4 regions of the Pseudomonas sp. FW305-20 genome follow, and region 4 is predicted to be linked to each of the others. Evidence: predicted binding sites of a transcription regulator. Region 4 holds the regulator's gene; each other region holds the start of a gene.
The links. Region 4 encodes FliA, which starts transcription of late flagellar genes. Its sites were predicted from a motif close to CTAAAGTTTNNNNNNNNNNNGCCGNTAA; they were not measured.

Region 1: the regulator FliA is predicted to act here: its motif matches at 5,983-6,010, upstream of AC3WP4_RS19635 (methyl-accepting chemotaxis protein).
Region 2: the regulator FliA is predicted to act here: its motif matches at 5,254-5,281, upstream of AC3WP4_RS22910 (flagellar protein MotY).
Region 3: the regulator FliA is predicted to act here: its motif matches at 3,693-3,720, upstream of AC3WP4_RS27420 (methyl-accepting chemotaxis protein).

The regions. Positions count from the first base shown of each region.
Region 1 covers NZ_JBYTAJ010000023.1:85,389-93,189, reverse strand. Annotated here, with positions in the region: gene putA (trifunctional transcriptional regulator/proline dehydrogenase/L-glutamate gamma-semialdehyde dehydrogenase) at 1-1,041, shown strand, start outside; gene AC3WP4_RS19660 (acyl-CoA dehydrogenase) at 1,301-3,103, shown strand; gene AC3WP4_RS19655 (methyl-accepting chemotaxis protein) at 3,223-3,954, opposite strand; partial or broken gene AC3WP4_RS19650 (HAMP domain-containing protein) at 4,090-5,115, opposite strand; gene AC3WP4_RS19645 (cell division protein ZapA) at 5,261-5,563, opposite strand; gene AC3WP4_RS19640 (hypothetical protein) at 5,560-5,790, opposite strand; gene AC3WP4_RS19635 (methyl-accepting chemotaxis protein) at 6,066-7,691, shown strand.
Region 2 covers NZ_JBYTAJ010000032.1:36,504-44,304, forward strand. Annotated here, with positions in the region: gene nth (endonuclease III) at 1-578, shown strand, start outside; gene AC3WP4_RS22890 (PA3496 family putative envelope integrity protein) at 685-864, shown strand; gene AC3WP4_RS22895 (response regulator transcription factor) at 948-1,574, opposite strand; gene AC3WP4_RS22900 (hypothetical protein) at 2,151-2,783, shown strand; gene AC3WP4_RS22905 (argininosuccinate synthase) at 2,933-4,150, opposite strand; gene AC3WP4_RS22910 (flagellar protein MotY) at 4,280-5,188, opposite strand; gene pyrC (dihydroorotase) at 5,348-6,394, shown strand; gene rnt (ribonuclease T) at 6,391-7,068, shown strand; gene AC3WP4_RS22925 (peroxiredoxin) at 7,144-7,746, opposite strand.
Region 3 covers NZ_JBYTAJ010000054.1:16,092-23,892, forward strand. Annotated here, with positions in the region: gene AC3WP4_RS27410 (non-ribosomal peptide synthetase) at 1-1,149, shown strand, start outside; gene AC3WP4_RS27415 (SRPBCC family protein) at 1,172-1,639, shown strand; gene AC3WP4_RS27420 (methyl-accepting chemotaxis protein) at 1,696-3,576, opposite strand; gene AC3WP4_RS27425 (sigma-70 family RNA polymerase sigma factor) at 3,891-4,391, shown strand; gene AC3WP4_RS27430 (FecR domain-containing protein) at 4,391-5,404, shown strand; gene AC3WP4_RS27435 (TonB-dependent siderophore receptor) at 5,493-7,801, shown strand, end outside.
Region 4 covers NZ_JBYTAJ010000015.1:101,463-109,263, reverse strand. Annotated here, with positions in the region: gene AC3WP4_RS15300 (chemotaxis protein CheA) at 1-1,246, opposite strand, end outside; gene AC3WP4_RS15295 (protein phosphatase CheZ) at 1,261-2,049, opposite strand; gene AC3WP4_RS15290 (chemotaxis response regulator CheY) at 2,072-2,443, opposite strand; gene fliA (RNA polymerase sigma factor FliA) at 2,611-3,351, opposite strand; gene fleN (flagellar synthesis regulator FleN) at 3,348-4,178, opposite strand; gene flhF (flagellar biosynthesis GTPase FlhF) at 4,293-5,621, opposite strand; gene flhA (flagellar biosynthesis protein FlhA) at 5,633-7,762, opposite strand.

The DNA.
Region 1 (7,801 bases), on a different contig from region 4:
GGCATGCGCGATAAAGGTCGCAGCGTTTACCAGGTGGCAATCGCCAACACCGAAGAAGTCAAACGCGGCACCTTCGTGATGCCGACGTTGATCGAACTGGAAAGCTTCGACGAACTGCAACGGGAGATCTTCGGCCCGGTGCTGCACGTGGTTCGCTACAAGCGCAAAGACATCGATCAGCTGATCGGTCAGATCAACGCCTCCGGTTACGGCCTGACGCTGGGCGTACACACGCGCATCGACGAGACCATCGCCAAGGTGATCGACAACGTCAACGCCGGCAACGTCTACGTCAACCGCAACATCGTAGGTGCTGTGGTCGGCGTGCAACCGTTCGGTGGCGAAGGCCTGTCGGGTACAGGTCCGAAAGCCGGTGGTCCGTTGTACCTGTACCGTCTGTTGTCGACACGTCCTACCGATGCAATCGAACAATCCTTCGCTCGCGGTGATGCCATCGCAGCACCGGACGTTCGTCTGCGTGATGCCATGAGCAAGCCGCTGACAGCCCTGAAAGCCTGGGCCGACAGCAACAAGTTCACCGACCTGAGCACCCTTTGCGTGCAGTTCGCGGCGCAATCGCAAAGCGGGATCACTCGTCTTCTGGCGGGCCCGACCGGCGAGCGCAACAGCTACGCCATCCTGCCGCGCGAACATGTGCTGTGCCTGGCGGAAGTCGAAGGTGATCTGCTGACGCAACTGGCGGCGGTATTGGCCGTCGGTGGTTCGGCGGTATGGCCGGAAGCTGAATTGAGCAAGGCGTTGTTCGCACGTCTGCCGAAGGACATTCAGGCGAAGATCAAACTGGTTTCCGACTGGAGCAAGGACGAAGTGCTGTTTGATGCGGTTCTGCATCACGGCCATTCCGATCAGCTGCGTGCGGTCTGCCAGCAAGTGGCCAAGCGTGCCGGCGCGATTGTCGGGGTTCATGGTTTGTCGCAGGGCGAAACCAATATTGCGCTGGAGCGTCTGGTGATCGAGCGGGCGTTGAGCGTTAACACTGCTGCGGCGGGTGGTAATGCCAGCCTGATGACTATCGGTTAAACCGCAATAAGACCGGGCATCCGCAATGGGTGCCTGGTTTGCAAAACCCCTGTGGGAGCGGGCTTGCCCGCGATAGCGATGTATCAGTCACTGATGATGTTGGCTGGTCTGGCGCTATCGCGGGCAAGCCCGCTCCCACAGTTGCTTGTGTCGCCCGCTAAGTCGCTGCGCTGCTCCACCATCACGCTCATCAATCATCCTGTTCAGCCCGCCCTCCCCACGCCTAGACTCGGTCCATTCCAAAAAAAGGTAGGCCGCCATGTCCGAGACGTTGCTCAGTTCCCGCAATCTGGCTTTCGAGCTGTATGAAGTCCTCGATGCCGAGGGCCTGACCCAGCGTGAGCGTTTCGCCGAGCACAACCGCGAGACCTTCGACGCCGCCATCGGCACCGCCCGCACCATCGCCGAGAAGTTCTTCGCCCCGCACAACCGCAAGGGTGACGAGAACGAACCGCGCTACGAGGATGGTCAGGCGATTCTGATTCCGGAAGTGAAACCGGCGGTGGACGCCTTCCTTGAAGCCGGTTTCCTCAACGCAGCGCGCAGTTTCGATGCCGGCGGCATGCAACTTCCTACGCTGCTGTCCCAAGCGTGCTTTGCGCACTTTCAGTCAGCCAACGCGGCGTCGACTTCTTATCCGTTCCTGACCATGGGCGCGGCGAACCTGATCGAAAGTTTCGGCACCGAGGAGCAGAAACAGCGCTTCCTGCAACCGATGATCGACGGACGTTTCTTCGGCACCATGGCGCTGACCGAGCCGCATGCTGGCTCGTCGCTGTCGGATATTCGTACCCGCGCAGAGCCTGCGTCTGACGGCACCTATCGCCTCAAGGGCAACAAGATCTTTATCTCTGGCGGGGATCATCCGCTGTCGGAAAACATCGTGCACATGGTGTTGGCCAAGTTGCCGGACGCACCGGCCGGGGTGAAGGGCATTTCGCTGTTCATCGTGCCCAAGTTTCTGGTCAACGATGACGGCAGCCTGGGCAAACGCAACGATGTGTTGCTGGCCGGGTTGTTCCACAAGATGGGCTGGCGCGGCACCACCTCCACCGCGCTGAACTTCGGCGATAACGGCGAGTGTGTCGGCTACCTGGTGGGCAAGCCACATCACGGTTTGAGCTACATGTTCCAGATGATGAACGAGGCGCGGATCGGCGTCGGCATGGGCGCGGTGATGCTAGGTTACGCCGGGTATTTGTATTCCCTGGAATACGCCCGCGAACGTCCGCAAGGTCGCGTGCCGGATAGCAAGGACCCGAACACCGCACCGGTGGCGATCATTCAACACGCCGACGTCAAACGCATGTTGCTGACCCAGAAAGCCTACGTCGAAGGTTCGTTCGACCTGGGGTTGTACGCGGCGCGGCTGTTTGACGACACCACGACCCTTGAGACGGAAGCCGAGCGCAAACAGGCCCATGAACTGCTGGATTTGCTCACGCCGATCGTCAAATCCTGGCCGTCGGAGTTTTGCCTGAAGGCCAACGAACTGGCGATCCAGATACTCGGCGGCCATGGCTACACCCGCGAATACCCGGTGGAGCAGTATTACCGCGATAACCGCCTGAACCCGATCCACGAAGGGACCCACGGCATTCAATCGCTGGACCTGCTGGGCCGCAAACTGGCGCAGAACGGTGGTGCGGGGCTCAAGCAATTGATCCGCCTGATTGCCGACACCGCCGAACGCGCTCAAGCGCATGAATCGTTAACCGCGCTGCGTGAGCCGCTGGAGAAACTGGTGGCGCGCCTGCAAACGGTGACCATTGGCCTGCTGACGGATTTGGGGCAAGGCAAGGTTAATAGCAGCCTGGCGAACTCGGCGCTGTACCTGAAAGTGTTCGGGCACACGGTGATTGGCTGGCGCTGGCTGGAGCAGGCGATTCGCGCTGAGGAAGGGTTGGCCAAAGGGAATGCGGCGGATGTGAGCTTCTATAAAGGCAAGCTACAGGCGGCGCGGTATTTTCTGACGTGGGAAGTGCCGGGTTGTCAGCATGAACTGGCGATTCTTGAGGCGCGGGATGATGTGTGCCTGACGATGCAGGATGAATGGTTCTGACACCCTCTCACTGATCGTTCCCACGCTCTGCGTGGGAATGCCTCAGGGGACGCTCCGCGTTCCAATGGGACGCAGAGCGTCCCGGGCTGCATTCCCACGCGGAGCGTGGGAACGATCGGTCAGCTGAGTTTGAAGCTACCCATCTGCCGCGCCAGATCATCGGCCAAGCGCTGCAATGTCTGACAGTCCTCACGGCAAGCCCTGACCTCCCCGGCGGTGGCACGGGCCAGATCTGAAATCCCCTGCACGTTCCGGTTGATCTCTTCCGTTACCGCCGACTGCTCTTCCGTTGCCGCCGCCACTTGATGGTTCATGTCGCTGATGCGCTCCACCTGGCCGGTAATCGCCGTCAACGACACCCCGGTGCGCTGGCTCGACTCGACGCCCGTGCCGGTCGCCGCTTGCCCGGAATGCATCGACGACACTGCGTTCTCCGCGCCTTGCTTGAGGCTGCCAATCATCTGCTGAATCTCATCAGTGGACGACTGCGTGCGCCGCGCCAACGTGCGCACCTCATCCGCTACGACCGCAAACCCACGCCCCATGTCCCCGGCCCGCGCCGCTTCGATGGCCGCGTTGAGCGCGAGCAAATTGGTTTGCTCGGAAATCCCGCGAATCACTGCCAGCACCTGATCGATGGATGCCACCTGATTGGCCAACTCGCCCACCGCGCTGGCAGCGAGGCCGATTTCATCGGACATGCTTTCAATATGCCGGATCGACCCGCCCACCACTTCCCGCGCCTGCATCGCCTCATCCCGGGCAGTTTGTGAAGCCACCGCGGCGTTGCCGGCGTTCTGGGCGATTTCCTGCACGGTCAGGCCCATTTCGTGGACGGCGGTGGCGACCATGTCGGTCATTTCCTGTTGGCGGCCAGAGCGTTCGGCGGTGTTGTCCACCACCCGCGCCACTTGGCCGACGGCCGTGCGTAAACGCTCGCTGGTGGTCAGCACTTCGCCGATCATGTCGCGCTGGCTTTCCAGGAATCGATTGAAGCCGCGAGCCAGGTCACCCAGTTCATCGGCGCGGCTGGAATCTAACCAGTGGGTCAAATCTCCACCACCGCTACCAATGGCTACCAGCGCCGCTGTTACCTGACGAATCGGCCGCACCAAGCCACGGGCCAACAACACCACCAGCATCAGGCACACCAGCGCCACCGCCAGGCCGATGCCGCTGCTCATCCACATCGCGCGGCGGGCTTCAGCGTAGATCTGCGACTGCGGCACTTCGGCCACCAGCGTCCAGCCCAGGTCCCGCAACGGCAGGCTCAATGCCAGGAAATCTTCGCCCTCGCGTATAAAGCTGCTACTGGTGGCGGCTTTTTGAGCCATGACCGCTTGCGCTGCCGGGGCGCCAATCTGTTCGGCCAACGTGCGTTTGCCGCTGAACTGAGCCTCGGGGTGAACCTGGATCAAACCGTCGGAACGTACGAGATAGACCTTGCCGCGCTCACCGAAGTTGAAGTTGTGGATCAGCTCCGACAGCTCTTTCATGCTCAGGCCAAGCCCGGCAACGCCCACGACTTTGCCGGCCTGCTCGACCTTGAGGTCGATGAACAGCGCCAACTCTCCGGTCGCGGTGTCATTGTCGATATTGAGGGTGCGCGGCTGGTTGCTGTCGAGAAACGAATAGAACCAGGCGTCTTTGGGGTTGGAACGGCTGAGGGTCCGGTCCAGGCCTTTTTCATTGAAGTAGTGGTTTGAAGCCGTGCCGACGATCAGCGCGGTAAAGGCTTTGTGCTCGGCGCGGATGCCTTCCAGATACTCCACGAAGGTATCGGTCTGGGCGCTGTTTTCGCCCCCGGCCAGCCAGTCGCGCACCATGCTGTTACTGGCGATGTCCTTGGCGGCGGTGAGGGGTTGAACGAGGATTCGCTCGATGTCGTTGCGCATCGCTTCGATGCTCGACGGCAGCGCTTGTTCGACCAGATAGCGCTCGGCGAGACGGTTGACCACGAGGGTATAAATGCCAACCACGATCAGGATACTGACCAGCAGGGCGGTGCCCATGCTTAGGATCAACTGCCATTGAATACTGCGTCGCCAGAACTGCATGGAGCACCCCCAAAGAATAAGAGGCTGAAACACTGCAACAGCCGTGCCGATTGTATACAACGCAAGCGACAATTTATTCTTTGGTTGTGCGCAAAGCCGATCAGGCCTGATTGATCGTCTTGGAAATCACTTCAACCGTGGCGCTGACTTGCTCTTGGTAACGGTCGAGTTCCTGCTTGTGCTGTTTCTGCATTTCGATCTGCTGGGAGCACAGATTCATCGCGGCCAATACCAGCAAGCGGTCACCGATCAGCGTCGGGTACTTCCTTTTGGTGTCAGCCAGGGCAGCCTTCAGCATTAACGCGGCGTCCAGCAGGGTTTGCTCTTCCCCGGCCGGCGCCTTGATCGAATAGTCCTCCCCCAGGATCGAGACGACTTTTACCCCTGCGGAGCCGTGATTCATGCGCTGACCGGGCCGGCGCTGACGCGCTCAACCAGGGCCTGGATGCGTGCAGCGGTGGCACCTTGTTTCTCTTCCTGTTCCATCAGGCTCAGTTGCAGGCTTTCGTTTTCATCCTTGGCCTGGGCCAATTCTGCGCTCAGGGTCTGGTTGCTGCCGAGCAGGGTCTGGTTCTGTTGCACCAGGTCGCTGACCAGCTGTTCCAATTGGCTTAGGGATGCTTCCAACATTTTGATTTTCCGAGCATTTTCAAAGGGCGCGTACGATAAAGAAAAGTCACCACGGATGCCAGGGGTATTGGGGCGCAAAGCCTTGATTTTCCTGGCGGGCGACCGTCCTCGCGAACTTTAAAGACTGTGATTGGCGGATCTGGTTCCTGCACTTCGTCGCCGAAGCGTTTGTGCGACAAAAACGCGCAGGGCCTCAAGACTTTAGTCGTATGACCGATAAGTCATCCATACGTCAGTCTCAGCGCCGCACGAATGCGCTCTTTTCGGTAAACACCATGTCCCTTCGTAATATGAATATCGCGCCACGGGCGTTCCTCGGTTTTGCCCTGATTGGCGGCCTGATGCTGATTCTGGGTGTGTTTGCCTTGAACCAGATGAGCAAGATTCGCGGTGCGGGTGAAGACATCGCCTCCATGAGCGTGCCGAGCATCAAGAGCCTCGACGAGTTCACTCAGTTGACCCTGCGCCTGCGAGTGCTGTCCTATCGTTTGCTGGTTAACCGCGAACCTGATGTGCAGCAGAAAACTTTCGAGCTGTTTGAACTGCGTAATCAGCAGATCCGCGACGCTCAACGAGTCTACGAACCGCTGATCGACGGCCCGCAGGAACGCGCTGCTTACGATCAATACGTGCAGTTGCTGGCGCAGTATCGCCAACTCGAAGACCGGATGAAGACGCTCTCGCGCAACAACCAGGTCGACGAACTGCGCGCCATGCTCAACAGCGAATTACTCTCCAACTCCGAAGCAGTCAACTCAGCCCTCGCGAAGTTGCTTGAGATCAACACCCAACAGATAGAAGTAACCGACACGCGTGCCGGTGAGCAGTATACGACGTCCCTCAATCTGGTGATCACGTTGCTGGTCATCGCCAGTGGCCTGACCCTTCTTTTCGCCTGGTTGCTGACCAACAGCATCACCAAGCCGATCGCCAACGCCCTGAGCGCTGCCGAAGAAATTGCCGAGGGCAACCTGACCCGCCCGATCACCGTCGATGGTGAGGACGAAGCCGGCCGCTTGCTGCTGGCCATGTCGAAGATGCAGGACAAGCTGCGCGACACCCTGCAACGGATTTCCGGTTCCGCCACGCAACTGGCGTCCGCCGCTGAAGAGCTCAACAGCGTCACCGACGAAAGCGCTCGTGGCCTGACCCAGCAGAACAACGAAATCGAACAGGCTGCCACCGCGGTCAACGAAATGACCAGCGCCGTGGAAGAAGTCGCGCGCAATGCCGTCAGCACGTCCGAAGCCTCGAAAAATGCCACCACCTCTGCCGGTGATGGCCGTGACCTGGTGCAGGAAACCGTCAGCGCCATCGAACGCATGAGCGCCGACGTGCAGAGCACCGCTACCCTGATCGGCGACCTGGCCAACGAGTCCCGTGACATCGGCAAAGTGCTGGACGTGATTCGCGGCCTGGCTGACCAGACCAACCTGCTGGCATTGAACGCAGCCATCGAAGCGGCCCGTGCCGGTGAGGCCGGTCGTGGATTTGCCGTGGTCGCGGACGAGGTTCGTGCCTTGGCGCATCGCACCCAACAGTCGACCAGCGAAATCGAACGCATGATCGGCAGCATCCAGAGCGGTACCGAGCACGCGGTGGATTCGATGCGCAACAGCACCGAGCGCGCCGAGTCGACGTTGAACATCGCTCGTGGGGCTGGCATGTCGCTGGACACTATTAATAGTGCAATCGTCGAAATCAACGAACGCAACCTGGTGATCGCCAGCGCGGCCGAAGAGCAGGCGCAAGTGGCCCGTGAAGTGGACCGCAATCTGGTGAACATTCGCGATCTGTCGGTGCAGTCGGCGACCGGGGCCAACCAGACCAGTGCCGCGAGCAATGAGTTGTCGCGATTGGCGCTGGACCTGAACAACATGGTCGGGCGGTTTAGCCTCTAACAACCCTGTGGAGAGGGGATGTTGATCGTTCCCACGCTCCGCGTGGGAATGCAGCCCGGGACGCTCCGCGTCCCAAAAAGCGGACGCGGAGCGTCCGTTGAGGCATTCCC
Region 2 (7,801 bases), on a different contig from region 4:
AGACCGAACTGGCCTACTCCTCGCCGTTCGAATTGCTGATATCCGTGATCCTCTCGGCACAGTCGACCGATGTCGGCGTCAATAAGGCCACCGCCAAGCTCTACCCGGTAGCCAATACACCGGCTGCAATTTATGCCTTGGGGGTCGAGGGACTGTCGGAATACATCAAGACCATCGGCCTGTTCAACAGCAAAGCGAAAAACGTGATCGAGACCTGTCGCTTACTGATCGAACGTCATGGGGGCGAAGTGCCGCAAACCCGTGAAGAGCTGGAAGCGTTACCCGGCGTCGGCCGCAAGACTGCCAACGTGGTGCTCAATACCGCATTCCGCCAGCTGACCATGGCCGTGGACACGCATATTTTCCGGGTCAGCAACCGTACCGGCATTGCGCCAGGGAAAAATGTGGTCGAGGTTGAACAAAAACTGATGAAGTTCGTGCCGAAGGAATACCTGCTGGATTCCCATCACTGGCTGATCCTTCACGGACGCTACGTTTGCCTTGCCCGCAAGCCTCGCTGCGGCAGTTGCCGGATTGAAGATTTGTGCGAATACAAGCACAAGACGTCGGACGATTGAGGCGCTATTAGGTTTTTTGATTTATCGATTGAAAAAATCTTTTTTACCCGCCGGGAGATTATCGATATAAGGAGCGCCAAAGGCAGCCTTAGCCTGGAGTAACACTATGAGCACTGGCAAAGAGCAATTGGACGTAGAAGACGACTTCACCCCTGTTGAGGCTGATGATGCTGAACCGGTGGTTGAAGTGGCGAAGACCAACCTGAGCAAACGCCGTACCATCGATAACCTGCTGGAGGAGCGCCGACTGCAAAAGCAATTGGCCGATTACGATTTTGACCTATGACACCTAAAAGCCTCCCGAAACGGAGGCTTTTTACTAAGTGTCGCCGCTGGATCCCCCTCGCGCCTCGTCAAACGCCGAGGCGGTCACACCAGACCATTGCGTTGAGCCAATTCGATCAGGTCGACCAGGGAGCGGGCATTGAGCTTCAACAACAGACGAGTCTTGTAAGTGCTGACGGTCTTGTTGCTGAGGAACATTCCGTCGGCGATTTCCTTGTTGGTCTTGCCTCGAGCCAATTGCTGCAAAACCATCATTTCCCGTCCCGACAGTCGATCGACCATATCGGCTTCACTGGCGTTCCCCAAACTTGAACGCACAGTATGCAAGGCTTGATTCGGAAAGTAACTGTAGCCCGACAATACTGCCTTTATTGCACTGAGCAACTCAGTGAGATCTTGTTGTTTGCAAACATACCCGGCGGCACCGGATTGCATGCAGCGCATTGAAAAATGCCCTGGCGCCTGGGAAGTTAATATCAGTACCTTCATGGGCATTGCTGTCGAGGTCAGACGCGCGATGACTTCCAATCCATCAAGTTTCGGTATTCCAATATCCAGGATGACAATATCCGGCATATGCTCACGGGCAAGTTGCAACGCATCCACGCCATTGTCTGTCTCTGCAATGACTTCGTAGCCATGACGTTCCATTAGCATACGCACCGCAAGACGAATGACAGGGTGATCATCCACGATCAGCACTTTATTCATGGGCAAGTCCAATTTCGCTGTTCGAATTTTTAGAGCCCGCACAATAGCCTAGTCGTTTCCCCCATGGCATGCCGCCCCCCTCGGCCACCCACACCGAGAGACATTCCCTACAGATATTAGGGAATTGTCTTACAAATTTTCAGAAAATATCGTGAGAGGAAAAATTTTATCAACCTGAAAACATTTCGATTATCCGCAATTTTTTTGTTTCCATTTACAACCAGAAACCTGAACAAGAGGATTCGCCGCAAGCGATCAAACGAACTCTGGCTATTGAGCTACCCTTAAAAGTAACTGATATTTACCACTTTCGATTTTACCCGACAAAAACCACATAAAAAGGAACAAGAAAAAAATCACACAAGGCAACACTTAAAAAATACATTTAACGCAACACTACTTAAAACACCAGGAACAGAGATACCCGACCCGCATACAATAACGCTACTATCATACTATTCAAACCCAACACTAAAAGGAGTTCCGCGCCAACATAAATTCCAACTATTCGTTATAAATATCAAACTAAAAACACTAATCAATCGAGAAAAGACAATACTTCCATGAGCAGAAAACATGAACAAACAAAAGAAAAAAATCATAAACCCCATGACAGTCATTGCGATATTCGCCGCCATTTCTGAAACATCCGCCGCCGTCTCGCTGCCCTTTCTAGACAATAAGGAGCGGGAACTCTATGTCTGGTTCCTGATCAGTTTTCCTTTTTATTTGCTTTTTCTTTTCTTCGCCACACTAAACTTCAACTACCGGTCGCTGTACGCGCCCTCCGATTACAGCAAGGGAAAGCAATTTATAAAAGTGATGGACAATGCTGAACGTGGTCAGCGGCCCGATAACCTGAAGGACCCTCCCCCCCGAATCGATATTCATTCGGGCCTTTCGGCTCTTCAGCACGTGAGTCTGGCCGAGCAGTTGCAAAACCTGCACATCGTCGATGCGCGGTGGCTAAACAAGAAAACGGAATTCGGCGCCTGGATCGAAAAAAACCGGCACCCACAGGGAAGTCCTGCACAAGTGATCATATTTCTCACTTGTACTGAATCAGAGGCACTACTGAAGGAAAGCGCAACCAAGCAATCAAGACAGGCAAAAAATCGCAACGGCTCAACACTTTGCATTGCCTACAATTTGAATTCACGCGGTCTGACGATTCTTGATCATTCTTTTTACCTGACACGCAGCAGGTAACGCTTGAAGAGCATTCAGAAAGAGGAATCAGAAGGAAGGTATTACAGAGACAAAAAGAGCGCTGAACATGATGTCCGCAGGAAAATCCCCCTATTCAGAAATTGTGGCCTTGTCACCGACAAGGCCACAACTCTACGGTTTCAAAGGTCTCAGAAAAGCTTCCGGCCTTTGTTCGCCGCAATACGCATGCGCAACGCGTTGAGCTTGATGAAGCCCGCCGCGTCGGCCTGGTTGTAGGCGCCGCCATCTTCTTCGAAGGTCGCAATATTGGCATCGAACAACGATTCGTCGGACTTGCGACCAGTGACGATCACGTTGCCCTTGTACAGCTTCAGGCGCACAACGCCGTTCACGTGAGCCTGGGACGCATCGATCATCTGTTGCAGCATTAGACGCTCAGGGCTCCACCAGTAACCGGTGTAGATCAGGCTGGCGTATTTAGGCATCAGCTCGTCTTTGAGGTGAGCCACTTCGCGGTCCAGGGTGATCGATTCGATCGCTCGGTGGGCGCGCAGCATAATGGTGCCGCCTGGGGTTTCGTAGCAGCCGCGGGACTTCATGCCCACGTAACGGTTCTCGACGATGTCGAGACGGCCGATACCGTGTTCGCCACCGATACGGTTCAGGGTCGCCAGCACGGTAGCCGGGGTCATTTCGACGCCGTCCAGTGCCACGATGTCGCCGTTGCGGTAGGTCAGTTCCAGGTATTGCGCTTTATCTGGAGCCTTCTCCGGGGAGACGGTCCATTTCCACATGTCTTCTTCGTGCTCGGTCCAGGTGTCTTCCAGCACGCCGCCTTCATAGGAGATGTGCAGCAGGTTGGCATCCATCGAGTACGGGGATTTTTTCTTGCCGTGACGCTCGATCGGGATGTTGTGCTTTTCAGCATAATCCATCAGCTTTTCACGGGAGAGCAGGTCCCATTCGCGCCACGGAGCAATCACTTTCACACCTGGTTTCAAGGCGTAGGCGCCCAGTTCGAAACGAACCTGGTCGTTGCCCTTGCCGGTGGCACCGTGGGAAATGGCATCCGCGCCGGTTTCGTTGGCGATTTCGATCAAGCGCTTGGCGATCAACGGACGAGCGATGGAAGTACCCAGCAGGTACTCGCCTTCGTAAACGGTGTTGGCGCGGAACATCGGGAAAACGAAATCGCGCACGAATTCTTCGCGCAAGTCGTCGATGTAGATCTCTTTCACGCCCATGGCCTGTGCCTTGGCGCGTGCAGGTTCGACTTCTTCGCCCTGACCCAGGTCAGCGGTGAAGGTCACGACTTCACAGTTATAAGTATCCTGCAGCCACTTGAGGATCACCGAAGTGTCCAGGCCGCCGGAATACGCCAGAACGACCTTGTTTACGTCCGCCATGCCATCACTCCACGGGGTTCTACGGAAAGCCGCCAAGTCTACCGCTCATGCAGGGCAATTTACAGAGGCGCGACAGCTTATGACGACGAAGCGACAGATTATGTCGAGTGAGCGACGATAACAGCAGGTTCAGGAGGTTGACGCGGCGCTCGCCGATGCCGTGGCCTGAGGGGCCGGTTTTTCGGTGGGCGCAACCCGCGCGAGGTGCACGTTGACCCGACGGTTCTTCGCCCTGTTAGCGGAGTTGGTATTGGGCGCCAATGGATAACGCTCACCATGAAAACGCACGGTGATCTGCGACTCCTGAATGCCGTTGGCCTTGAAGAATTCCATGACTGCCAGGGCCCGACGTCGCGACAAATCCCGATTGGTCAGGCGGTTGCCGCTGTTATCGGAGTGGCCATCGAGCTCGATGTGGTTGACCGTCGGATCAGCCTTCATGAACTCCAGCATCACTTGTAATTGCGCCTTGGCCTGCGCGTCCAGATCCATGCCTTCGCCGGGGAAGCCAATCTGCGACTGTTTAACCTGCTCGAAATTCTTCGGCAGCAGCTTCGCCACGCAGCCCTGATAATCATTAAATGCCTGGCTGAACTTGACGGGCAACAGACGCACTTCTGACACTCGACCATCGCCCGAGTGATGTCGAACGACCGGACTGCGACCATCCAACAGGCCACTGATCAAGCGGCCGGCCTGAACTTGCGAGCTGTTGAACAACACATTGCCGCTGCCAATTCGCACAGAACCGAGGTTGATGTCGCCGCGCCCCGGCTGCCAAGGGGCAGCCGCCGCCAGCAGGGTGGCCGAACCACCGCCGATCATCGCGTTATAGGCCTTCAGACGGAACGTCGCTTGCTCACCCGCACGGCGCACGAACTCACCCGAACCAAAATCAGTGATCGGCTGAGTCAGACGACATTCGAACTTGTCTCCTTCGACCGTCCACTCAATGCTCTCCAGACGGGTCTGGAAAGTGAGCGCCATCGCAGGAAGGCTGGCAAACACACTGAGCAAGGCTAAATAACGCTGGCGCACGGGAGGCTCCACTGGCTTCTACAACAAAAAGACCGACACACAGATGTTTACGGCATACCTGTTGGATATCGGAAGCTTCCTGCAAAACTTGATAGCGAGTGCCTGGAAGAGTCTTTTCCGGTAGCATTCCCCTCAGTTTGACCCGCCTGGAATCCCCTCATGTCCGACCGCCTGACCCTGCTGCGTCCCGACGACTGGCATATTCATCTTCGCGATGGTGCTGTGTTGCCCAATACAGTCGCGGATGTCGCGCGCACCTTTGGTCGCGCCATCATCATGCCCAACCTGGTACCTCCGGTGCGTAACACCGCTGAAGCCGACGGCTATCGCCAGCGGATTCTCGCTGCACGCCCGGCTGGCAGCCGCTTCGAACCATTGATGGTGCTGTACCTGACCGACCGCACCCAGCCCGAAGAAATTCGCGAGGCCAAGGCCAGCGGCTTCATTCACGCCGCCAAGCTGTACCCGGCCGGCGCGACCACCAACTCGGACTCTGGTGTCACCAGCATCGACAAGATTTTCCCTGCACTCGAGGCCATGGCCGAAGTCGGGATGCCCTTGCTGGTTCACGGTGAAGTCACCCGTGGCGATGTCGACGTGTTCGATCGCGAAAAAATCTTCATCGATGAGCACATGCGTCGTGTGGTCGAGCGCTTCCCTAGCCTCAAAGTGGTGTTCGAACACATCACCACCGCCGACGCCGTGCAGTTCGTCAACGAGGCTTCGGCCAATGTAGGCGCGACCATCACCGCGCATCACCTGCTGTACAACCGCAACCACATGCTGGTGGGCGGGATTCGGCCGCACTTCTATTGCCTGCCGATCCTCAAGCGCAACACCCATCAGGAAGCCCTGCTCGACGCCGCCACCAGCGGCAGCGACAAGTTCTTCCTCGGCACCGACTCGGCGCCCCATGCCCAGCACGCCAAAGAAGCCGCTTGCGGCTGCGCCGGTTGCTACACCGCTTATGCAGCGATCGAGATGTATGCCGAAGCCTTCGAACAGCGCAACGCGCTGGACAAGCTCGAAGCCTTCGCCAGCCTGAACGGCCCGCGTTTCTACGGCCTGCCGGTGAACACCGATCGCATCACCCTGGTCCGCGAAGAGTGGACCGCCCCAACCAGCCTGCCATTTGGCGAGCTGACCGTAATCCCGCTGCGCGCCGGTGAAAAACTGCGCTGGCGCCTGCTGGAGGAACACGCGTGAGTGAAGACCATTTCGACGACGAACAGGACGGTCAAGGCGGCGGAGGTGGTTCGCGCCACCCGATGGCTGAGCGCTTCCGTGGATACCTGCCCGTTGTTGTCGACGTTGAAACCGGTGGTTTCAACTCTGCCACTGACGCCTTGCTGGAAATTGCCGCAACCACTATCGCCATGGATGAAAAAGGGTTTGTGTATCCCGATCACACCTATTTCTTCCGCGTCGAGCCTTTTGAAGGCGCGAACATTGAAGCGGCCGCGCTGGAATTCACCGGGATCAAACTCGATCACCCGCTGCGTATGGCGGTGAGCGAAGAAACGGCCCTGACCGATATTTTCCGCGGCATCCGCAAGGCCCTGAAAGCCAACGGCTGCAAACGGGCGATTCTGGTCGGGCACAACAGCAGCTTCGACCTGGGTTTCCTCAACGCCGCTGTCGCGCGTCTGGACATGAAACGTAATCCGTTTCACCCGTTCTCAAGCTTCGATACCGCGACCCTGGCCGGTCTGGCTTATGGCCAAACCGTGCTGGCCAAGGCCTGTCAGGCCGCCGATATCGACTTCGACGGTCGTGAGGCCCACTCGGCTCGCTACGACACCGAGAAGACCGCCGAGCTGTTCTGCGGCATCGTCAATCGCTGGAAACAAATGGGCGGCTGGGAAGACTTCAACGACTGATCCCGGTCGCTGGATTTATCCCGCCCATAAAAAAACCGGCCTCTACGGCCGGTTTTTTTATGCCTCAAACGTACCTTACAGCGCAGCAGCGTGCTCGGTCAGGTAAGCCGCAACACCTTCGGTGGAAGCGGTCATGCCTTTGTCGCCTTTTTTCCAGTTGGCAGGGCAAACTTCACCGTGCTCTTCGTGGAATTGCAGTGCGTCGACCAGACGAACCAGCTCTTCGATGTTACGGCCCAGCGGCAGGTCGTTGATGATCTGCGAGCGGACAACGCCTTTGTCGTCGATCAGGAACGCACCACGGAAAGCTACGCCGTCAGCGGACTGAACGTCGTAAGCCTTCATGATTTCCTGCTTGATATCGGCAGCCATGGTGTAACGGACCTGGCCGATACCACCATTGTTGACCGGGGTGTTGCGCCAGGCGTTGTGGGTGAAGTGCGAGTCGATCGAAACGGCGATCACTTCAACGTTGCGTGCCTTGAAGTCAGACATGCGGTTGTCCAGAGCGATCAGCTCGGACGGGCAAACGAAGGTAAAGTCCAGTGGGTAGAAGAACACCAGGCCGTATTTGCCTTTGATGGCCGACGACAGGGTGAAGCTGTCTACGATTTCGCCATTGCCGAGTACAGCCGGTACGGTGAAGTCAGGGGCTTGTTTGCCTACGAGTACGCTCATTGGATATCTCCTGGTGTAAAAACGTGAAGTTCCGGGTTTGTGCCAGCCTGCCACC
Region 3 (7,801 bases), on a different contig from region 4:
GAAAAGGCCTTGGCCGATGCCTTCCGCGAACTGGATATCCAGCCGTTGCCAGTCAACCGCATGGGCGATGTGCACAAGGTGATCGTGACCGGCGCCAACAGCTTTGTCGGCGTGCACATCGTCGAAGCATTGCTCGCCTGGGGCGCCAGCGAAGTCGCCTGCCTGGTGCGCGATGGCGGCGGGCAATCGGCGGCCGAGCGGTTTGCCCATGCGTTGCGAGAAAACCGCCTGGAGCATCTGGACCTGAGCCGGGTGCGGGTCTACGCGGCGGACATCACGCGTCCGTCATTGGGGCTCGAAGCGGATGTTTACGAGCGACTGGATCGGCAGTTCGGCGCGTTGGTGCATAACGCCGCGAACGTCAATCACGTACTCGATTACGAGTCGCTGGCGCGGGACAACGTCGAGCCGATTTTCGAGTGCCTTCGGTTGTGCGAAGGGCGCAGCAAAAAGATCTTCAATTTCGTCTCGACGCTCTCGGCTTCCAGCACGATTTCCGCCGATGGCCGGGTGCTGGAATTGCCCGCCGCGCAGACCCCGCCGATCTACATCAAGAACGGCTACAACCTGTCCAAATGGGTCGGTGAGCGAATCCTCGAACGGGCTCGCGAACGTGGCGTACGGGTCAATCTTTATCGTCCCGGCAACATCAGTTTCAACAGCCTCACCGGTGTCTGCCAGCCGCACAAGAATCGCTTGATGCTGATGCTCAAAGGCTCGATCCAGCTCGGCCAGGTGCCGGAGTTCGCGCTGAATTTCGACCTGATGCCGGTGGACTTTCTCGCCCGGTTCATCGCCTTCCATGCCAGCCGTTATTCAGCGGAAAAAGCGGTGTTCAACCTGCACAACCCCGAGCCTCTGAGCTGGGACAACTACGTCGCGTCATTCCGTGAGGCAGGTCGGGAGTTTTCCATGGTCAGCGTCGCCGACTGGCAGCAGCAACTGGGTCGGGTCGACAGCGACAACGCGTTGTTTGGCGTGCTCGGTTTCTACCTCAACGGCTTCGAGGAAGACATCGGCGACATCTCAATGATCGGCCACGCCAACGCTCAGGCGGGCGTGCGGCAGATGGGCGCGCATTACCCGGAAAAATCCCCGGCGCTGCTGCGTCGCGGCTGCGACTACCTCAAAGAAATCAACTTCATCTGATTCACTCAACCGGAGCAAAACCATGAAAACCCTACAACCCGACACCCTGATCAAAAATCCGCAAGGCTGCCACGTGGTGTCCTCGGTGGAAGTGCCCGCCGATGCCAGGAAGGTCTGGGCAGTGGTCGGTAACTTCGCCGGCTTCGATCAATTCATTCCAGCGCTGTCGCACATCGAGATGACTGGCGAAGGCGTGTCGTCCCTGCGCAAGAAATTCTTCAAGGACGGCAACCTGGTGGTCGAGCAACTCAACTCCCGGGATGACCAGGCGCTGAACATGACCTGGACCACGATTTACAACACCTTGGGCGTAGCCAATTTATGGGCGGCGATGAGTGTCGAACCGCTGGGCGCGAACAAATCCCGAGCGACCTGGACGATCATCGCCGAACCCGTACAGGGTGGCGCCGAGGCACTGCCGGGGTTCACGGATTTCGTGCAGGGCTTTGCCGATGACTCGATGAACAATGTGTTGAAGCTGTTTGCGTAAGGCATGAAAAAGCCCGCTGTGGATGACTCCACAGCGGGCTCTTTTACATCGCTCGATCAGATTTTGAAGCTGTCGACCAACTGCTTCAACCGGTTCGCCTGCAGGGACAACGCATCGCAATCCTTCAACGTTTCATTGAGGTTGGCCACGCTCTGCTGGTTCAGCAGGTTGATCTGGTTAACGTCGACGTTGAGAGTTTCCACCACCGCCGTCTGCTCTTCGGTCGCCGCCGCCACCGACTGGTTCATGCCGTCGATTTCGCCGATGCGCTGAGTCACGCTGACCAGTCGCAAACCAGCCTGGTTCGCCACTTCGACGCTCTGTTCGCTGGAGACCTGACTGGCGTTCATCGTGGTCACCGCTTCGCGAGAACCGATCTGCAGCGAGGTGATCATCTTGTGAATCTCCTCCGCCGATTCCTGAGTTCGGTGAGCGAGGTTACGCACCTCGTCCGCCACCACCGCAAAACCACGACCGGCTTCACCGGCGCGGGCCGCTTCAATGGCCGCGTTGAGTGCGAGCAAGTTGGTCTGCTGGGAGATGCCTTTGATCACATCCAGAATGTGCCCGATGTTGTCGGTGCTGGCATTCAAGGTTTCGATCTGCGTGCAGGACAGGCTGATTTTCTGCGACAACTCGGTCATCGCCAGAATGGTTTTCTCCACCACCTGACGACCGTCGTCGGCCTGCTCGCTCGCGCCGCTGGCGTGCTGGGAAGCATCGGCGGCGTTGCGGGCGATTTCCTGGGTGGCGGCGCCCAACTGGTTGATCGCCGCGGCGACACTGTTGGTGCGGGCGCTTTGCTCGTCGGAACCGACGATCGAGGCGTTGGACGAGGCCATTACCCGCTGCGACAGGTCGTGAACCTGGCGGGTGGCCGACGACACTTCGGAAATCGATGCGTGAATTCGCTCAACGAACTGGTTGAAAGAACCGCCCAGCTCACCGAATTCGTCTTTGCTTTCCACGGCCAGACGTCGGGTAAGGTCGCCCTCACCCTGAGCGATGTCCTGCATCGCACGGCCCATGGTGGTCAGCGGACGCATCAGCACGTTGATCAACAGGCTCAGCAGCACGGCAATGGCCGTCACGGCGATGAACATCGCGATCAGCGCAGAAGTGCGGAACTGGCTGAGTGGCGCGTAGGCCTTGTCCTTGTCGATCGACAGACCGATGTACCACTCAGCATTCGGCAAACCACTGACCGGCGTGAACGAAAGGATACGGTCCTGCTTATTCAGGGTGACTTCCTGATTACCCTTCTCGATGCGTACGCCAGCGTTCGGGTAAATATCCTTCAGGTTTTTCATCACCTGGTCCTTGTCCGGGCTGACGATCACCTGACCGTCGGCGCTGACCAGGAATGCGTGACCGATGCCACCGAAGTCCACCGAGTTGATGATCTTCACCAGGGTTTCCAGGCTCAGGTCACCACCGACCACGCCGAGCAACTCGCCGTTCTTTTTCACCGGCAGGGCGATGGTCACCACCAGGCCACCGACGGCGGCCATGTAAGGCGGGGTCAACATGGTCTTGTCGGCAGCCACGGCCTGTTTGTACCAGGGACGCTGACGCGGGTCGTAACCGTCGGGCATCTTCGCGTCCGGACGCTGAGTGAACACGCCGTTGGCCTGGCCTACGTAGGTGAACTGGAAGTTCGAGGTCAGGGACGGTTGATTGACCAGCCCGGGAAGGTCGGCATTGGCGCCTTGATGGGCGACGTTTTGCGCGAGGTTTTCCAGCACCAGCACGCGGCCGCTCATCCAGTTCTGCACGCTGCTGGCGGTCAGGTCGCCGGCCTGCTGGACGCTCGATTCAAGGTTTTGACGGATGGTGTTTCGCTGCAGATAGTCGTTGTACAAAGTGAACAACGCAAAAGCCAGCACCACGACGCCGGAGGCGGCCAGAAGGATTTTATGGCTGAATTTGAGATTCATTTCATGGGACTTCTTATGCAAAAAGTGGGGATGCGTTCCGGGATGCAACATTCCATGTAACAGCGCAGGCAGGACTCTGGAGCCGCTCTACTTTGGTGCACGCATGTCTCATCAGGCTGTCGGCACAAACCGGAGAAAACTTAGGCGTTTGTACGAAATGGTCGGCATTCCTGTCAGATACCCGCCGAACGGCGTGCCAAAGCGCCTGATCAGCCTTTTTGGAGTGGCGGCTGTTTGTCCGGCTGTTGCAAATTCCCGGACCCTTGATGACAATGCGACTAATTATCATTTGTGATGTTCGGGCTGTCGCATCCATGTCCTCACCTGAGTTTGCAGTACAGGCGCTTTACAGTAGCCATCACGGTTGGCTCAACACGTGGCTGCGCGCGCGTTTGGGTAATGCAGCCGATGCGGCGGATCTGGCACAGGACACGTTTGTGCGGCTGCTGCACAGAACCGAACGCCTGGAGCTCAAGGCTCCCCGCGCCTTTCTTCGAACGATCGCCCGTGGGCTGGTGATCGACCATTGGCGTCGTGAAGAAATCGAACGCGCCTACCTGGAAACCATCGCCCATTTGCCCGAGTCCGAAACCCCGAGCGTCGAAGCGCGGGCATTAGTGCTTGAGTTGCTGGAAAGCATCGCGCGCATGCTCGAAGGCCTGAAGCCGAAAGTGCGTCAGGCGTTTCTGCTGGCGCAGTGCGAAGGACTTACCCACAAACACATCGCCGAGCAGATGGGCTTGTCTCTGCGTTCAATTGAGCGCTATGTCGCCGACGCGCTGTATCACTGCTACGTGCTGCGGTATGAAACGTGATGCCTGTGGATAACTTGTCGCTGACTCGACGCGGGGAACCGCATCAGCAGGTCGTCAAACAAGCCATCCATTGGCTGCTGAGTCTGCGTAACAACTCGGCTAATGCCAGGCTACGCCAGCAATGCGAGACCTGGCGGGCCGAACATCATGAACACGAACTGGCCTGGCAACGGGTGCAGTCGCTGCAAGCCGAGTTGAGTAGCAACCTGCGGGCAGTGCCCGGTGCTCAAGTGGCCTTCAATACGTTGGAAAACAGCGCCCAGGGACTGGGACGCCGCCAGGCCTTGAAGCTGCTGTCGGGGGCGTTGCTGATGGGGTCGGCGGCGTGGCTGGGCAAAGATGCAATGGGCTGGCAACAGTGGACCGCCGACTTCGCCACCGCCACGGGCGAACGGCGCGGTTTCCAATTGCCCGACGGCACGCGACTGGAACTCAACACCGCCAGTGCAGTGGATCTGGATTACAACGCGCAGCAGCGACTGATCAAACTGACTCGCGGCGAAATCATCGTAACGTGCGGCGGGATCGACGAAGGATCTCCGTTTGATCGACCGCTGCGGGTACACAGTCGCCAGGGTGTGTATGAAGGCGTGGGGGCACGTTTCATCCTGCGGCAGGACGACGACTGCACGCGGCTCAGCGTTACCGGCGGCATGGTCCTCATACATTCACCGCTTGCCGCCGGTGGCACGCCGACCCAGGTGCAGGCCGGGCAGAGTTATCTGATCGATCATCACCAGGCGAAGCTGGCGCCGCCGCTGGACATGGATGCCGGCGCTTGGGTCGACGGGCTGATCGTGACTCGCAATATGCGGCTGGGGGATTTCCTGGATGAAGTCGGGCGCTATCGCCACGGCTATCTGACGTACTCAGCGGACATTGCCGACTTGCGACTGTCCGGGGTTTTCCGACTGGAGCACACCGACAGGTTGCTAGCCATCCTGCCGCAAACCCTACCGGTGCAACTGCGCTATCGCACTCGCTGGTGGGTGACGCTGGAGCGACAGGCCTGAATTATTTTTGGCGGGTTTTGCGGGCAAGTCCGGCTTAGTCAGTAAGCACTTCAATCCTGACTTCAGCGACTTCCTACGGAAACCTACAATGACTGTGCGCGCCACCAGTAAGAACCCTCTTCTTTTCGCCGCCGATTCAGGCGCCCTGCGCTACGCCGTACGCGCTGCGCTGTTCTCCACCGCGCTGGGTGTCGGCGTATTGCCGACACTGGGCGTAGCGGCAGCGGGCAGCGAGGTCAGCAGCCACCGTTACAACATTGCCGCAGGCTCGTTGAGCGATGTGCTCAACCAGTTTGCGCGTCAGGCGGGGATTACCTTGTCGACAACGCCTTCGCAAACCGGGGGTCTTCAGTCACCGGGCGTGCAGGGCGAATATTCGGCAGATCAGGCTTTGCGACGTTTACTCAGCGGTTCGGGTCTGGAGGCCGTGAGTCAGGATGGCAGCAGCTACGTGTTGCGCCCGGTCGCCGAAACCGAAGCGCTGGCATTGCCCACCACCGACATCAAGGGCTTCGCCCTTGGCAATGCGCTGGGCAGCATGGACGGTTACAACGCGACACATAGCCAGATCGCCACCAAGACCAGTACGGCGTTGCTGGAAACCTCGCAAAGCGTCTCGGTGGTAACCCGCGAGCAAATGGACGATCAAGGTTCGCAAACCGTCTCCCAGGCCATGCGTTACACCCCCGGCGTGTTGACCAACCCTTATGGCGCAACCCACCGTTATGACTACGTGGCGTTGCGCGGCTTCAACGATGGTTCGGTGGACAACATCTATCTGGATGGCTTGAAGTCCATGGGGGACAGTGGCACTTACAGCACCATGCAGGTAGACCCGTACTTTCTGGAGCGTATCGATATCCTCAAAGGGCCTTCATCAGTGCTCTATGGTCGCAGCTCACCCGGCGGCCTGGTGGCGCTGACCAGCAAGAGGCCGCTGTATGAGGCCTATCATCAAGTTCAAGCCACAGTGGGCACCCAGGGTCAGCGCGGCATGGGTTTCGACTTCAGCGGGCCGGTGAATGATGACAAACGCATTGCTTATCGCCTGACAGGGCTGGCGGATCAGTCCGACACACAGTTCGATCACAACAAAGAAAAACGCTTCGCCCTCGCGCCTACGGTGAGCATCGATTTCACCGAAGACACCTCGCTGACCCTGCAAGCGTATCTGCAGCACGATCCAGACGGTGGCTATCACGGTGGCGTACCGGCCAACGGCACCATTCATCAGCGCAACGGGAATCGGATCTCCCCGCACTTCTTCGAGGGCGAACCGAGCATTGATGGCTTCCAGCGCGATCAGCAGTCCTTCAGTTATCAGTTCGAGCATCGCTTCAACGATGTCTTCACGGCACGACAGAACTTCCGTTACCTCGACTCCAAAGTGAAACTGGATCAGGTCTATGCCTATGGCTGGACCACACCGACCAGTAATGAGTTGAATCGTTATTACACCGGTGGCGACGAGAAACTTCATGCATTCATTGTCGATAACATGCTGCAAGCAGAGTTCTTCACCGATGCAAGCAAACACACCGTACTGATGGGTGCGGACTATCAGCGTCGCAAAACCGTGGTCGACTGGACCAGCGGTGGTCTTGCCCCTATTGATGCGTTCAACCCGGTGTATGGAAATTCCGATATCGAGTTCTACAGTCCGACCAGCTATCTGCGTCGCCTGGAACAAACCGGCGTGTACCTTCAAGATTTGATCGAGATGGATAAGTGGCGCTTCTCGCTCGGGCTGCGCCAGGACTGGGTGGAAACGTCCGATGAGAATCGGCTGGCTGAAACCGGCCGGGCGGTCGGTACCGAAATCAGTGACAAACGCACCAAGCTGACGGGGCGCGCCGGGGCGTTGTACCTGTTCGATAACGGCATTGCGCCTTACATCAGCTACTCCGAGTCGTTCAACCCGAACTCCTATTCGGACAGTGCGGGTAATCCCCTGGCACCAACTGATGGTACGCAATGGGAGGTGGGTCTGAAGTACCAGCCGCTGGGCACCGACAACTTGTTCACCGCTTCGCTGTTCCGCATTGATCAGGAAAACCTGGCGACCAAACTGCCGCAGGAAAACTTCTATCGCGCCGTAGGTGCTGTCCGCTCCCAGGGCCTGGAACTGGAAGCGCACATGCAGGTGACTGACAACCTTAAAGTCCTCGGCAGCTACACCTTCACCGACATCGAATACGCAAAGTCGATGATCAGCACCTTGAGTACGGCCACTGACGTGATCGAGAACAAGGGCAACTCGCCGACCCAGGCGCCACGGCACATGGCTTCGTTCTGGGCTGACTACACGTTCGATAGCGCGGCACTCGATGGTCTGCGATTGGGTGGTGGTGTGCGATATGTCGGCTATAGCTGGGCCGACGCGGAAAACACCATGAA
Region 4 (7,801 bases):
TGACCGCGGTTTGCAGGTCGGCCGTGACCACGTCGAGGTTCGACACGGCCTTGGACATGGCTTCGTCGCCGCTGTTGAGGCCCAGACGGACCAAACGGTTACGCACCAGTACCAACTCGCCGACCATGTTCATGATTTCGTCGAGACGTGCGGTATCGACGCGCACGGTGGTCTCGGCTTCGCTGGCCGGTTTTTCCGCTGGCGGCGCAGACGCGGCACGAGCCGGGGCCGGGGTAGCAGCAGGCTTCGGCGCTTCGGCTTTAGGCTCGGGCGCTTTGGCGACAGGTTTCGCTGCAGCGGCAGGAGCCTTGGTGACAGGTGCCGAAACAGCGGCGCCAGTGCCGACTTCAGTGAACTTGCCTTTGCCGTGCAATTCGTCGAGCAGCGATTCGAACTCGTGATCGGAGATCAGATCGCCGCCAGCCGCTTTTGCGGTAGGCGCAGCCGGGGCCGGGACCGCAGCAATGGCCGACTCCAGCGCATCAACGGCAAAGTTGCCCTTGCCGTGCAGTTGATCGAGCAGTGCTTCGAACTCGTCGTCGGTGATATCGGAGCTGTCGCCTGGCGCTTTCGGGGCAACCGGTGCGGCTGGCGCCGAGGCTACCGCATCGACGGCGAACTGGCCTTTACCGTGCAGTTGATCGAGCAACGACTCGAACTCGGCATCGGTGATTTCGTCGCTGCCCGCTGCATTGCTGCTCGGCGCTGGCACAACTGCCGGGGCTTCTGCCTGAGCCTTGACGGCGTTCAGCGAGTCCAGCAGTTGTTCGAATTCGTTATCGGTGATGTCACCCGACTCGCTCTCGGCGGCAGGTTCTTCCACCACGCCAGCGACCGGTGCCGTTTCATCGGCGGTTTTCGGCTCGGCCAAACGGGCCAGTGCCGCCAGCAATTCTGGTGTGGCAGCCGTGATCGGGCTGCGCTCGCGGACTTCGGTGAACATGCCGTTCACCGCATCCAGCGCTTCAAGAACCACGTCCATCAGTTCCGAGTCGACGCGACGTTCACCCTTGCGCAGGATGTCGAACACGTTCTCGGCGATGTGACAGCACTCCACCAGCTCGTTGAGCTGGAGGAAGCCGGCGCCTCCTTTTACAGTGTGAAAACCGCGAAAAATTGCATTGAGCAAGTCCGCATCATCAGGTCGGCTTTCAAGCTCGACCAGCTGTTCGGACAGTTGCTCTAGAATCTCGCCGGCCTCAACCAGGAAATCCTGAAGGATCTCTTCATCGGCGCCGAAGCTCATGTGTAGGGGTGCTCCTAGAATCCAAGGCTGGAAAGCAAATCGTCTACATCGTCCTGACCGGACACAACGTCTTCTCTTTTATCGGCATGAATCTGCGGACCTTCACCCTGAGAGAGATGTTTTTGCGGATCTTTTTCTGCCAGCATCGCTTCACGGTCATGTTCGATGCCCGCAAAGCGGTCCACCTGACTGGCCATAAGCACGAGCTTGAGCAGGTTGCTTTCAACTTCGGTGACCAGTTGGGTCACGCGCTTGATCACCTGACCGGTGAGGTCCTGGTAATCCTGAGCGAGCAGAATGTCGTTGAGGTTGCTCGACACAACGCGATTGTCTTCGCTGCTGCGTGTCAGGAAACCGTCGACTCGCCGAGCCAGCTCGCGGAACTCTTCAGCCCCGACTTCGCGACGCATGAACCGTCCCCAATCGGTGCTCAAGGCCTGGGCTTCGTTGCTCAGGCCGTTGACCAGCGGCGTGGCGTTTTCCACCAGGTCCATGGTGCGGTTGGCCGCGGCTTCGGTCAGCTTGACCACATAACCCAAGCGCTCGGTGGCATCCGTGATCTGCGAGACCTCCTCGGCTTGCGGCATGTTCGGGTCAATCTGGAAATTGACGATCGCACTATGCAGCTCGCGAGTGAGCTTGCCCACTTCCTGATACAGGCCACGGTCACGGGTCTGATTGAGCTCATGGATCAGTTGCACAGCGTCGCCGAACCTGCCTTTTTCAAGGCTTTCGACCAGTTCGACCGCGTGTTTTTTCAGGGTCGATTCGAAATCGCCCTGTGAAGACTCGTTATGCTCCATAGCTCCCCCGTGGCGAAGTGGATCAACCGATGCGTTCGAAAATCTTTTCGATTTTGTCTTTCAACGCCTGGGCCGTGAAGGGTTTGACCACATAGCCGTTAACACCGGCCTGGGCCGCTTCGATGATCTGCTCGCGCTTGGCTTCAGCGGTGACCATCAGCACTGGCAGGTGCTTGAGCTTTTCATCCGCGCGTACGTGACGCAGCAGATCGATGCCGGTCATGCCAGGCATGTTCCAGTCCGTTACCAGAAAGTCGATGCTGCCGCTGTTGAGGACCGGGATCGCAGTGATGCCATCGTCAGCCTCGACCGTGTTGGTGAACCCAAGGTCACGCAACAGGTTTTTTATGATCCGCCGCATCGTTGAGAAGTCATCAACGATGAGGATTTTCATGTTCTTGTCCAATTCGACCTCCAAGCAGTCTTAAACGCGCCCAGCACCTGGACACGCCATTTCAATCAATCCGGCAATGCACTCGATGACTGTCTGGAGCACAACAGATCGTGACCGGCAAGGTTCAACACCCCACCAGCCGCGTTCGCAGTGCCCCCACACTGCCTTCAGCGCGCTCGCCACTCCCCCAAACGCCCCCGCAAACGGGCCGCGCACTGGCTATGTAACTGGCTGACCCGCGATTCGCTGACCCCCAGGACCTCACCGATTTCCTTGAGGTTCAGCTCTTCGTCGTAGTACAGCGCCAACACCAGTCGCTCACGCTCCGGCAAATTGGCAATCGCGTCCGCCAGCGCCGCCTGGAAGCGTTCATCTTCCAGATCGCGTGACGGCTCCAGATGTGCACTCGCGCCATCCTCGTGCAGCCCTTCGTGTTCGCCGTCCTGCAACAGATCGTCGAAACTGAATAACCGGCTACCCAGGGTGTCGTTCAAAATCCCGTAATAATCGTCGAGACTCAATTGGAGTTCGGCCGCAACTTCGTGATCTTTAGCGTCACGGCCGGTTTTAGCTTCAATCGAGCGAATGGCGTCGCTGACCATCCGGGTATTGCGGTGGACCGAACGTGGCGCCCAGTCCCCCTTGCGTACTTCGTCGAGCATCGCGCCGCGGATTCGAATGCCCGCGTACGTCTCGAAACTCGCGCCTTTGCTGGCGTCGTATTTGGTCGACACTTCAAGCAGGCCGATCATCCCGGCCTGGATCAGGTCTTCGACCTGGACACTGGCCGGCAGACGCGCCAGCAAGTGGTAGGCAATGCGTTTAACCAGTGGCGCGTAACGCTCGATCAGCTCGTACTGCGCGTCACGTGCCGACTTCTTGTAAAGGTTGTAGCCACCGGCTGTCATAGCACAGGTCCTGCGGTCTGTTGCACGAGGCGCTCGACGAAAAACTCCAGGTGCCCACGCGGGTTGGCAGGCAGCGGCCAGGTATCGACCTTCTGGGCAATGGCCTTGAACGCCAGTGAGCACTTGGACCGCGGGAAGGCTTCGTAGACGGCGCGCTGCTTCTGCACAGCCTTGCGCACGCTTTCGTCGTAAGGCACCGCGCCGACGTATTGTAAGGCGACGTCCAGGAAGCGATCCGTGACCTTGGTCAACTTGGCGAACAGGTTGCGCCCTTCCTGCGGGCTCTGGGCCATGTTGGCCAGGACGCGGAAGCGGTTCATGCCGTAATCGCGGTTCAGCAGTTTGATCAGTGCGTAAGCATCGGTAATCGAGGTCGGTTCGTCGCAGACCACCAGCAAGACTTCTTGCGCTGCACGGACGAAACTGACGACCGAGTCACCAATGCCCGCCGCGGTGTCGATCACCAGCACGTCGAGGTTGTCGCCGATATCGCTGAACGCCTGGATCAGGCCGGCGTGCTGGGCCGGGCTCAAATGAACCATGCTCTGTGTGCCGGACGCGGCCGGAACGATGCGGATGCCGCCAGGGCCCTGCAACAGTACGTCGCGCAGCTCGCAGCGGCCTTCGATCACGTCGGCCAACGTACGTTTGGGTGTCAGCCCCAGCAGGACGTCGACGTTCGCCAGCCCCAGATCGGCGTCCAACAGCATGACGCGCCGACCGAGCTCAGCTAGAGCCAGGGACAAGTTCACTGACACGTTAGTCTTCCCGACGCCACCTTTGCCGCCGGTCACCGCGATCACCTGTACGGGATGCATGCTGCCCATGAATTTCTTTACCTTGTCTTACTTAGACGGAGGCCACATTACTGGCTGCGCGTTCATTAACTGAACAATGCATGGCAGGCCATCGATGTAGGTACAAAAACTGTCATTAGTACCTCAGCCCACCTGCTTGGTCGGGCTGTGGTAAATATCAGCGAACATGTCAGCCATGGCTTCTTCGCTGGGTTCTTCTTGCATTTGCACGCTTACAGCGCGACTGACCAACTGATGACGACGCGGCAGATGCAAATCATCCGGGATCCGCGGGCCATCGGTCAGGTAGGCCACCGGCAGTTCATGACTGATGGCCAGGCTCAACACCTCGCCCAGACTTGCCGTTTCATCCAGTTTAGTCAGGATGCAGCCAGCGAGCCCACAACGCTTGTAACTGTGATAAGCGGCCGTTAGAACCTGTTTCTGGCTGGTGGTTGCCAAAACCAGATAATTTTTCGATTTGATGCCACGACCGGCCAGGCTTTCGAGCTGCATGCGCAGTGCCGGATCGCTGGCCTGAAGGCCCGCGGTATCGATCAGCACCACGCGTTTGCGCAGCAAGGGCTCCAGCGCCTGTACCAGTGACTGCCCCGGATCGACGTGAGTCACCGACACATTGAGGATCCGGCCCAACGTCTTGAGTTGTTCCTGAGCACCAATACGGAAACTGTCCATGCTGACCAGCGCGATGTTCTGCGCGCCGTACTTGAGCACGTAACGGGCCGCGAGCTTGGCCAGGGTGGTGGTCTTGCCCATGCCGGCAGGACCGACCATGGCAATCACGCCGCCCTCCTCCAGAGGCTCGACTTCCGGTGTGGCGATCATCCGCGCCAGGTGTGCCAGCAACATGCGCCAGGCCTGACGAGGTTCTTCAATATCGGTAATCAGCGCCAGCAAATCGCGCGACAACGGGCCGGACAGGCCGATGCGTTGCAGGCGACGCCAAAGATTGGCCTGGGCCGGACGGCTGCCTTGCAGCTGATTCCAGGCCAGGGAGCCGAGTTGCACTTCCATCAGTTCGCGCAGGCTGTTGAGCTCGAAACGCATCGAGTCGAACGCCCGTGGGTCGACGCCACCAGAGGCTGGTGCCGCAACCGGTGCAGGACGATGGGGTTCGGTGTACGTCGGTTCGATCAGCGGCTCGGCGGCGGTCAGTGGCAGGCCGGCGAACAATTGGCGATTGGTGGACTTGTCGCTCTCGCCATCGCTGCGCAGGCTCAGTTCGGCCTGGGCGGTGACGATCCGCGACTGGGTCTTGCGCAGCTCGTCTTCGAGTTCCATGTTCGGAACGCGCGGGGCCAGCGCCGACAATTTGTAATCCAGGGCAGCCGTCAGCTCGACGCCACCGGCGATCCGGCGGTTGCCAATGATGGCGGCATCAGCGCCCAGCTCATCACGAACCAGTTTCATGGCCTGACGCATATCGGCGGCGAAAAAACGCTTAACTTGCATAAACCACTACCTCAGCCGTTGGGCCCTACTGTCGCAACGATGGTCACTTGCTTGTTGTCAGGTATTTCCTGGTAAGCCAACACATGCAAACCCGGGACTGCCAATCGGCCGAATCGCGACAGCATCGCGCGAACCGGACCGGCGACCAGCAGAATCACCGGTTGACCTTGCATTTCCTGACGCTGCGCCGCGTCGATCAACGAACGTTGCAGTTTCTCAGCCATGCTTGGCTCCAGCAGAACACCCTCTTCCGAGCCTTGTCCTGCCTTCTGAAGACTATTGAGCAATATTTGTTCCAACCTTGGCTCCAGGGTGATCACTGGCAGCTCGGAGTCAGTGCCTACAATGCTTTGGACGATTGCACGGGATACGCCGACGCGCACCGCGGCCACCAGCGCGGCAGTATCTTGACTCTTGCTGGCGTTGTTGGCGATGGCCTCGGCAATGCTGCGGATATCGCGAACTGGCACCTGTTCGGCCAGCAACGCCTGCAATACTTTGAGCAGCTGCGACAGCGACACCACGCCCGGCACCAGTTCTTCAGCCAGTTTTGGCGAGCTTTTGGCCAGCAATTGCATGAGTTGCTGCACTTCTTCGTGACCGATCAACTCACTCGAATGCTTGTAGAGAATCTGGTTCAAGTGGGTTGCCACTACCGTACTGGCATCGACCACGGTGTAACCGAGGGATTGGGCCTGGGCACGCTGGCTGATTTCGATCCAGACCGCCTCCAGGCCGAAAGCCGGATCTTTGGCGGTAATGCCGTTGAGCGTGCCGTAGACCTGGCCCGGGTTGATCGCCAACTCGCGATCCGGGTAAATCTCCGCTTCGGCCAGGATCACCCCCATCAGGGTCAGGCGGTAGGCACTTGGCGCCAGGTCGAGGTTGTCACGGATATGCACGGTCGGCATCAGGAAGCCCAGATCCTGGGACAGCTTCTTGCGCACGCCCTTGATTCGCGCCAGCAATTGACCACCCTGATTACGGTCCACCAAGGGAATCAGTCGGTAGCCGACTTCCAGGCCGATCATGTCGATCGGCGTGACGTCATCCCAGCCAAGCTCCTTGGTTTCCTGAGCGCGAGCCGGCGATGGCAGCAATTCCTGCTGACGCTTGACCTCTTGCAGGGCCTGTACCTTGACCACGTTCTGCTTCTTCCAGAACAGGTACGCGCCGCCCGCCGCCAGGGCTGCCATGCTGAGAAAGGAAAAGTGCGGCATGCCCGGCACGAGGCCCATCACCGCCATCAAACCCGCCGCCACCGCCAACGCTTTGGGCGAGGCGAACATCTGGCGATTGATCTGCTTGCCCATGTCTTCCGAGCCGGAAGCACGGGTCACCATGATTGCCGCAGCTGTCGATAAAAGCAGTGATGGCAATTGCGCCACCAAACCGTCACCGATGGTCAACAAGGCGTACACCCGACCGGCATCGCCGAAGGTCATGCCGTGCTGGAAGATACCGACCGCCATGCCGCCGATCAGGTTGATGAACAGAATCAGCAGGCCGGCAATGGCGTCACCGCGAACGAACTTGCTGGCACCGTCCATGGAACCGTAGAACTCGGCTTCCTGGGCCACTTCCATCCGGCGCAGCTTGGCCTGGTTCTGGTCGATCAGACCGGCGTTCAAGTCGGCGTCGATCGCCATTTGTTTACCAGGCATCGCATCGAGGGTGAAACGCGCGCTCACCTCGGAAATCCGTCCGGCACCCTTGGTCACCACGACGAAGTTGATGATCATCAAAATCGCGAAGACGACGATACCGACCACGTAGTTACCGCCGATCACCACCTCGCCGAAGGCCTGGATCACCTTACCGGCGGCGGCATGGCCGTCCTGACCGTGGAGCATCACCACCCGCGTGGAGGCCACGTTCAGCGCCAGTCGCAACAGGGTCGCCACCAGCAGGATGGTCGGGAACACCGCGAAATCCAGCGGCCGCAACGCGTAAACACAGACCAGCAACACGACAATCGACAACGCGATGTTGAACGTGAAGAACACGTCCAGCAGGAACGGCGGCACCGGCAACATCATCATCGCCAGCATGACCAGCAGCAACAACGGCACACCCAGATTGCCTCGACTCAGGTCGGCAACGTTTGTGCGTGCAGTGTTGAATAACTGAGAGCGATCCACCGGTTTTCCCCGTTCCTTTAAAGCAAACTTTTTGACGCC